DNA from 2 places in the Streptomyces sp. MAR4 CNX-425 genome. Region 2 is predicted to be linked to the other one. Evidence: predicted binding sites of a transcription regulator. Region 2 holds the regulator's gene; the other holds the start of a gene.
The links. The regulator HrcA, encoded in region 2, represses chaperone genes, less so after heat shock. The targets are predictions, from matches to a motif close to TTNGCACTCNGNNNNNCNGAGTGCNAA.

Region 1 (3,912 bases), on a different contig from region 2:
AGAAGTCCATGTCGCCGCCGGGCATACCGCCCCCGGCCGCGGCCTTCTCCTTCTCCGGCTTGTCGGCGACGACGGCCTCGGTGGTGAGGAACAGGCCCGCGATCGACGCCGCGTTCTGCAGCGCGGAGCGGGTCACCTTCGCCGGGTCGATGATGCCTTCGGCGATCATGTCGACGTACTCGCCGCTGCCGGCGTTCAGGCCGTGGCCCGGGGTCAGGTTGCGCACCTTCTCCACCACGACGCCGCCCTCCAGGCCGGCGTTGACCGCGATCTGCTTCAGCGGGGCCTCCAGGGCCAGCTTCACCGCGGCGGCGCCGGTGGACTCGTCGCCCTCCAGCTCCAGCTTCTCGAAGACGTGACCGGCCTGCAGCAGGGCCACGCCGCCGCCGGCGACGATGCCCTCCTCGACGGCCGCCTTCGCGTTGCGCACGGCGTCCTCGATGCGGTGCTTGCGCTCCTTCAGCTCGACCTCGGTCGCCGCGCCGGCCTTGATGACGGCCACGCCGCCGGCCAGCTTGGCGAGCCGCTCCTGGAGCTTCTCGCGGTCGTAGTCGGAGTCGCTGGCGTCGATCTCGGCGCGGATCTGGTTGACCCGGCCCTGGACCTGCTCGCTGTCGCCGGAGCCGTCGACGATGGTGGTCTCGTCCTTGGTGATGACGACCTTGCGGGCGCGGCCGAGCAGGTCGAGACCGGCGTTCTCCAGCTTGAGGCCGACCTCCTCGGAGATGACCTGGCCACCGGTGAGGATGGCGATGTCGCCGAGCATGGCCTTGCGGCGGTCGCCGAAGCCCGGGGCCTTGACGGCGACGGACTTGAAGGTGCCGCGGATCTTGTTCACCACGAGGGTGGACAGGGCCTCGCCCTCGACATCCTCGGCGATGATCAGCAGCGGCTTGCCCGACTGCATGACCTTCTCCAGGAGCGGCAGCAGGTCCTTGACCGCGCTGATCTTGGAGTTCGCGATGAGGATGTACGGGTCCTCCAGCTCCGCCTCCATGCGCTCCATGTCGGTGGCGAAGTAGGCGGAGATGTAGCCCTTGTCGAAGCGCATGCCCTCGGTGAGCTCCAGCTCAAGACCGAAGGTCTGCGACTCCTCGACGGTGATGACGCCTTCCTTGCCGACCTTGTCCATGGCCTCGGCGATCAGCTCGCCGATCTGGGTGTCGGCGGCCGAGATGGAGGCGGTGGAGGCGATCTGCTCCTTGGTCTCCACGTCCTTGGCCTGCTCCAGCAGGGCGGCGGAGACGGCCTCGGTGGCCTTCTCGATGCCGCGCTTCAGCGCCATCGGGTTGGCGCCGGCGGCCACGTTGCGCAGGCCCTCCTTGACGAGCGCCTGGGCCAGGACGGTCGCGGTCGTCGTGCCGTCACCGGCGACGTCGTCCGTCTTCTTCGCGACCTCCTTGACCAGCTCGGCGCCGATCTTCTCGTACGGGTCCTCGAGCTCGATCTCCTTGGCGATGGAGACACCGTCGTTCGTGATCGTGGGGGCGCCCCACTTCTTCTCAAGGACGACGTTCCGGCCCTTGGGGCCCAGGGTGACGCGGACGGCGTCGGCGAGCTGGTTCATGCCGCGCTCAAGGCCGCGCCGCGCCTCCTCGTCGAACGCGATGGTCTTGGCCATTGTGTTGAGTCCTCCCGGACAGGGGGGTGGTCTGTGTCCGGACCGCGCTGGCGCCCGCGACGGACGGTCCGCGACCCGCGTGGTTCCCTCCCACCCGGCGTACGGACCTCACCGAACCGGTCCCGTGCTGTCACTCTCACGGGGAGAGTGCTAACGCCAATGATTAGCACTCGCCCCCTGCGAGTGCAAGCGGGTACGGGCTTCTCGGGGCTTCTCACGCGCAGAGCGGAACCGGGCGGCGGCACCGGGCGGCGGGGCGGCGGCCGTACAGCAGAGAGCCCGCACCCCCGGCGGGGGTGCGGGCCCATCGCAAGTCGTACGTGGTCGATGCCCGGCGCTCAGCCGTTGACGCGGACCATGTCTGCCTGCGGCCCCTTCTGGCCCTGCGAGATCTCGAACTCGACCCGCTGGCCTTCCTCGAGGGTGCGGTACCCGTCCATCTGAATCGCGCTGTAGTGGACGAAGACATCCGCACCACCGTCGACCGCGATGAAGCCGTACCCCTTCTCCGCGTTGAACCACTTGACGGTGCCCTGAGCCATTCCAAACTCCCCTATTGCTGGCCCTTACACAGGACCGCACTCCGCGGACCCGGGTCAGACCTCACCCCCGGATGCACGCCGGGGCGTGCGCCGGAACGCGTCGACCGCGGCTGAATGTATCCGCACAGATGCCCAGTGCAACAGGTCAATCGGACGAGAATTCTGCGGACACCTGATCGGTATTTTTCCGATCAATACCCGGCATTCAACGACAACTCGGGCAGGGCATAACTGACCATCACGACAAATAACTCTCCGCAATTACCCGGAACTTGTCGCGTTCTCATATACATGGAGCAAGGACCACGAGGGGGGAACCCCCTCACCCTATCGCGTGCACGGACATGCGAACGGCCCCACTCCGGATAGGTGGGGCCGTGCACGCGGCGGCGGGGGTCAGCAGCCCCCGGCGACCGCCGGGATGATCGACACCCCCGCCCCCTCCGGAGTGGGAGTCTGCAGGCCATCGGCGAAGCGGACGTCGTCATCGTTCACGTAGACGTTCACGAATCGGCGCAGCTTGCCTTGATCGTCCAGCACCCGCGCGGCGATCCCGCGGTGGTTCTTCTCCAGGTCTTCGATCACGTCGGCCAGGGTCGCGCCCTCGGCGCTCACCTCGGCCCGGCCGTCTGTATACGTACGAAGGATGGTCGGAATTCGGACGTTCACGCTCATGATGCGAGGCCAGCCTCTCGGAAGGAGTCGAGTGTGGGACGGATGATCGCGCTCGGCCCCGTGGTGGCGGCGACCGCGTCGAGAGTCTTCAGGCCGTCGCCGGTGTTGATCGCGACGGTGGTCTCGGCCGGGTCGATCCGGCCGTCCGCGACGAGCTTCGCCAGCACGCCGAACGTCACGCCGCCCGCCGTCTCCGCGAAGACGCCCTCGGTACGGGCCAGCAGCTTGACCGCGTCGACGACCTCCGCGTCCGTGACGTCCTCCACCGCACCCCCGGTACGGCGCGCCACGTCCAGCACATACGGGCCGTCGGCCGGGTTCCCGATCGCCAGGGACTTGGCGATCGTGTCCGGCCGCACGGGACGTACGACGTCGTGGCCGTCCTTGTAGGCCCGCGAGACCGGCGAGCAGCCGGCCGCCTGAGCCCCGAAGATCCGGTACGGGCGCTCCTCGACCAGCCCCGTCGCGATCAGCTCCTTCAGCCCCTTGTCGATCTTCGTGAGCTGGGAGCCGGAAGCCACCGGAATGACGATGTTGTCCGGGAGCCGCCAGCCGAGCTGCTCGCAGATCTCGTACGCCAGAGTCTTCGAGCCCTCCGCGTAGTACGGCCGCAGGTTGACGTTCGTGAAGCCCCAGCCCTCCCCCGCCGAATCGCCGATCAGCTCCGAACAGAAGCGGTTCACGTCGTCGTACGTGCCCTCGATACCGACGACGTCCCCGCCGTAGACCGCCGCCATCACGACCTTCGCGTGCTCCAGGTCGTACGGGATGAACACGCACGACCGCAGCCCCGCCCGCGCCGCCGCCGCGCCGACCGCACCCGCCAGGTTGCCCGTGGAGGAACAGGACAGCGTGGTGAAACCGAACGCACGGGCCGCCTCGACGGCGATGGCGACGACACGGTCCTTGAAGGAGTGCGTGGGATTGCCGGAGTCGTCCTTGACATGCAGCTCGCCCGTGACACCCAGCTCGGCCGCGAGCCGGTCCGCACGGTGCAACCGGGTGAAGCCCGGATTCAGATTCGGCTTGCCCGCCACATCGGCCGGCACCGGCAGCAGCGGCGCGTACCGCCAG
Region 2 (3,912 bases):
CACGCGGTGTCTGCCGAAGCGGTCCTCCAGGGTGACCGTCGCGCCCTCCGCGGTCTTCTCGGTACGGATGACCGCTCCGCAGTAGCCCGTGGCCACCTCCTCCACCACGAGGTCCGGCTCCGCCGGCACCTCCGGGGCGGGCTGCCGCGGCTTCTTCCACGGGGGCGTGAGGTCGGGGTCGTCGTAGCGGCGCACGGGGTGAGACTACGACAGGCGCTCCGCCAGCCGGTCCCGTTGGGCCCGTACGAAGTCGGCGTCCACCGCGGCGCCGTGCCCCGGCACGTACACCGCGCCCGGCCCGCCCAGCTCCAGCAGCCGGTCCAGCGCCGCCGGCCACCGCGCGGGGTCGGCGTCCGGGCCCAGCGAGGGCGGGCCGGACTCCTCCACCAGGTCGCCGCAGAAGACGACCGCCGGCCGCCCCGGGACGACCACGGCCAGGTCGTGCGGCGAGTGCGCCGCGCCCAGCTCGGCCAGCAGCACCTCCCGCCCGCCTCCGAGGTCCAGCGGGTACGTGCCGGAGACCGCGTGCCGCGGGGCGACCAGGACGTCGACGGCCTCCGCCGCGGTGTCGGGCGGCAGCCCGTGGCGTACGGCGTCCGCGCGCAGCGACTCCGCGCCTTCCCCGCGCAGCCGCTCGGCCATGCCCGCCGGGCCGTAGACCTCGGCTCCGGCGAAGGCCGCGGTGCCGAGCACGTGGTCGAAGTGCGGATGGGTGAGCGCGATATGCGTCACCGGGCGGCCGAGGCGCTCGCGTACCGCCCGGCGCAGCTCCGCGCCCTCCCGCAGCGAGGCGCCCGTGTCCACGAGCAGCACGCCTTCCGCTCCGCGCACCGCGCCCGCGGTCGCGTCCCAGCGGGGCAGCCGGCGCCGTACGACGCCCGGCGCGGGCTCTTCCCAGCCGACAGCCATTCCCCGACGCTATAACGTGACCGGCCGCCTTGCCCGGCCTCCCGTACCCGGCCGTACACTGGCCCCGGACCCTGGCACTCACCGCCGTCGAGTGCCAGCGGCGGAACGGTCGAGCGGCCCGAGGAGTGCGGAGGTGGGCAGCATGCTCAGCGAGCGTCGGCTCGAAGTGCTGCGCGCCATCGTCCAGGACTACGTGGGCACGGAGGAGCCGGTCGGCTCCAAGGCCCTCACCGAGCGGCACGGCCTGGGTGTCTCCCCGGCGACGGTGCGCAACGACATGGCGGCCCTGGAGGACGAGGGGTACATCGCCCAGCCGCACACCAGCGCCGGCCGCATTCCCACGGACAAGGGCTACCGGCTGTTCGTCGACAAGCTCGCCGACGTCAAGCCGCTCAGCGCGCCCGAGCGGCGGGCCATCCAGAACTTCCTGTCCGGCGCCGTCGACCTCGACGACGTCGTCGGGCGTACGGTCCGGCTGCTGGCGCAGCTGACGCGGCAGGTGGCGGTCGTGCAGTACCCGTCGCTGACCCGCTCGACCGTGCGCCACGTCGAGCTGCTCCAGCTCGCCCCCGCGCGCGTGATGCTCGTCCTCATCACCGACACCGGGCGGGTCGAGCAGCGCGTGATCGACTGCCCGGCGCCGATCAGCGAGGACTCCCTCGCCGACCTGCGCGCCCGGCTCAACAGCCGCGTCGTCGGCCGCCGCTTCGGCGACGTGCCGCGGCTGGTGGCCGACCTGGCGGACTCCTTCCCCGCGGACGACCGCGGCACGGTGCAGACCGTGCTGTCGGTGCTGCTGGAGACGCTGGTGGAGGAGACCGAGGAGCGGCTGATGATCGGCGGCACCGCCAACCTCACCCGCTTCGACCACGACTTCCCGCTCACCATCCGGCCGGTGCTGGAGGCGCTGGAGGAGCAGGTGGTGCTCCTGCGGCTCCTCGGTGAGGCGAAGGAACCGGGCGTGATGGTGCGTATCGGTCACGAGAACGACCACGAGGGCCTCACCGCCACCTCGGTCGTCTCGGTCGGATACGGTTCTGGCGGCGACACCGGCGAAGCGGTCGCCAAGCTCGGCGTGGTCGGACCTACCCGCATGGACTACCCCGGAACGATGGGAGCGGTACGCGCAGTGGCACGGTACGTCGGACAGATCCTGGCGGAGTCATAAGTGGCCACGGACTACTACGCGGTCCTCGGCGTCGGACGTGACGCCTCGCAGGATGAGATCAAGAAGGCGTTCCGCCGGCTCGCGCGCGAGCTGCACCCGGACGTGAACCCGGATCCGAAGACCCAGGAGCGGTTCAAGGAGATCAACGCCGCCTACGAGGTCCTGTCGGACCCGCAGAAGAAACAGGTCTACGACCTGGGCGGCGACCCGCTGTCGCAGAACGGCGCCGCGGCCGGCGGCTTCGGCGCCGGCGGCTTCGGCAACCTCTCCGACATCATGGACGCCTTCTTCGGCACCCAGGGTCAGCGCGGGCCGCGTTCGCGCACCCGGCGCGGCCAGGACGCCATGATCCGGCTCGAAATCGAGCTGGAGGAGGCGGCGTTCGGCGCCAGCAAGGAGATCCAGGTCGACACCGCGGTCGTCTGCGGCACGTGCAGCGGCGAGGGCGCGGCGCCCGGCACGTCGGCGCAGACGTGCGACATGTGCCGCGGCCGCGGCGAGGTCTCCCAGGTCACCCGCTCCTTCCTGGGCCAGGTCATGACGTCCCGGCCCTGCCCGCAGTGCCAGGGCTTCGGCACCGTGGTGCCCACGCCGTGCCCCGAGTGCGCGGGCGACGGCCGGGTGCGTTCGCGGCGCAGCCTGACGGTCAAGATCCCGGCCGGCGTCGACACCGGCACCCGCATCCAGCACGCCGGCAAGGGCGAGGTCGGCCCGGGCGGCGGCCCGGCGGGCGACCTGTACGTGGAGATCCGCGAGCTGCCGCACCCGATCTTCCAGCGCCGCGGCGACGACCTGCACTGCACGGTGACGATCCCGATGACGGCCGCCGCGCTGGGCACGAAGGTCAACCTGGAGACGCTCGACGGCCTCGAAGAGGTCGACATCCGCCCCGGTACGCAGTCGGGGCAGGCGATTCCGCTGCACCAGCACGGTGTCACGCACCTGCGCGGCGGCGGCCGGGGCGACCTGGTCGTCCACGTCGAGGTCGAGACGCCGCAGAAGCTGGACCCGGAGCAGGAGCGGCTCCTGACCCAACTCGCCCAGCTGCGCGGCGAGGAGCGGCCCCAGGGCCAGTTCAAGCCGGGGCAGCAGGGGTTGTTCTCGCGGCTGAAGGACGCCTGGAGCGGACGCTAGCCGCGGGGTGCTGCCGGTGCCGGCGACCGTCGCCGGGCCGTCGCCCGGGCCGCCGCGGAGTGCGGCCCGTGCGACGGGTGTGGTGGGTGGGGACGTCCATGTCCCCGGGCACGTGAAGACGTGCGGATTCCATGATCCGGAGCGGGCCGCCGGTGTCCGACCTGCATGACAGGATTGAGCCATGCCCACCGAGCTGAACGATCTGTTCACCTTCCCGATCGTGCAGGCGCCCATGGCCGGTGGCGCATCCTGCCCGCAGCTCGCCGCCGGCGTGCTGGAGGGCGGCGGCCTCCCGTTCCTCGCCGCCGGGTACAAGACCCCCGAGGCGATGTACGAGGAGATCCGCCAGCTGCGGGCGGTCACCGACCGCCCCTTCGGGGTCAACCTGTTCCTGCCCCAGCCCCCCACCCCGCCCGACCCCGCCCACATCGGGGCGTACGCGGAGCAGTTGGCCGGCGAGGCCGAGTGGTACGGCACGGAGCTGGGCGACGCCGAGGCAGGCACGGACGACGCCTTCGACGCCAAGGTGGCCATACTCCTGGACGAGCCGGTGGCGCTGGTGTCGTTCACCTTCGGCTGCCCCCGGCCCGCCGTGCTCGACGCCTTCGCCCGCGCCGGGACGCACACGGTCGTCACCGTCACCAACGTCGCCGAGGCACGCCGGGCGCAGGCCGCCGGCGCCGGCGCCGTGTGCGTGCAGG

Region 1: groL (chaperonin GroEL) is a predicted target of HrcA. The motif match lies at 1,749-1,775, and genes of this name have one in related genera.

The regions. Positions count from the first base shown of each region.
Region 1 covers NZ_JBMDLF010000013.1:220,678-224,589, reverse strand. The annotation lists gene groL (chaperonin GroEL) at 1-1,621, opposite strand, end outside; gene ACHZ99_RS30245 (cold shock domain-containing protein) at 1,960-2,163, opposite strand; gene ACHZ99_RS30240 (MoaD/ThiS family protein) at 2,560-2,838, opposite strand; gene thrC (threonine synthase) at 2,835-3,912, opposite strand, start outside.
Region 2 covers NZ_JBMDLF010000001.1:1,143,146-1,147,057, reverse strand. The annotation lists gene ACHZ99_RS05015 (DUF3097 domain-containing protein) at 1-195, opposite strand, end outside; gene ACHZ99_RS05010 (MBL fold metallo-hydrolase) at 205-909, opposite strand; gene hrcA (heat-inducible transcriptional repressor HrcA) at 1,052-2,077, shown strand; gene dnaJ (molecular chaperone DnaJ) at 2,078-3,211, shown strand; gene ACHZ99_RS04995 (nitronate monooxygenase) at 3,393-3,912, shown strand, end outside.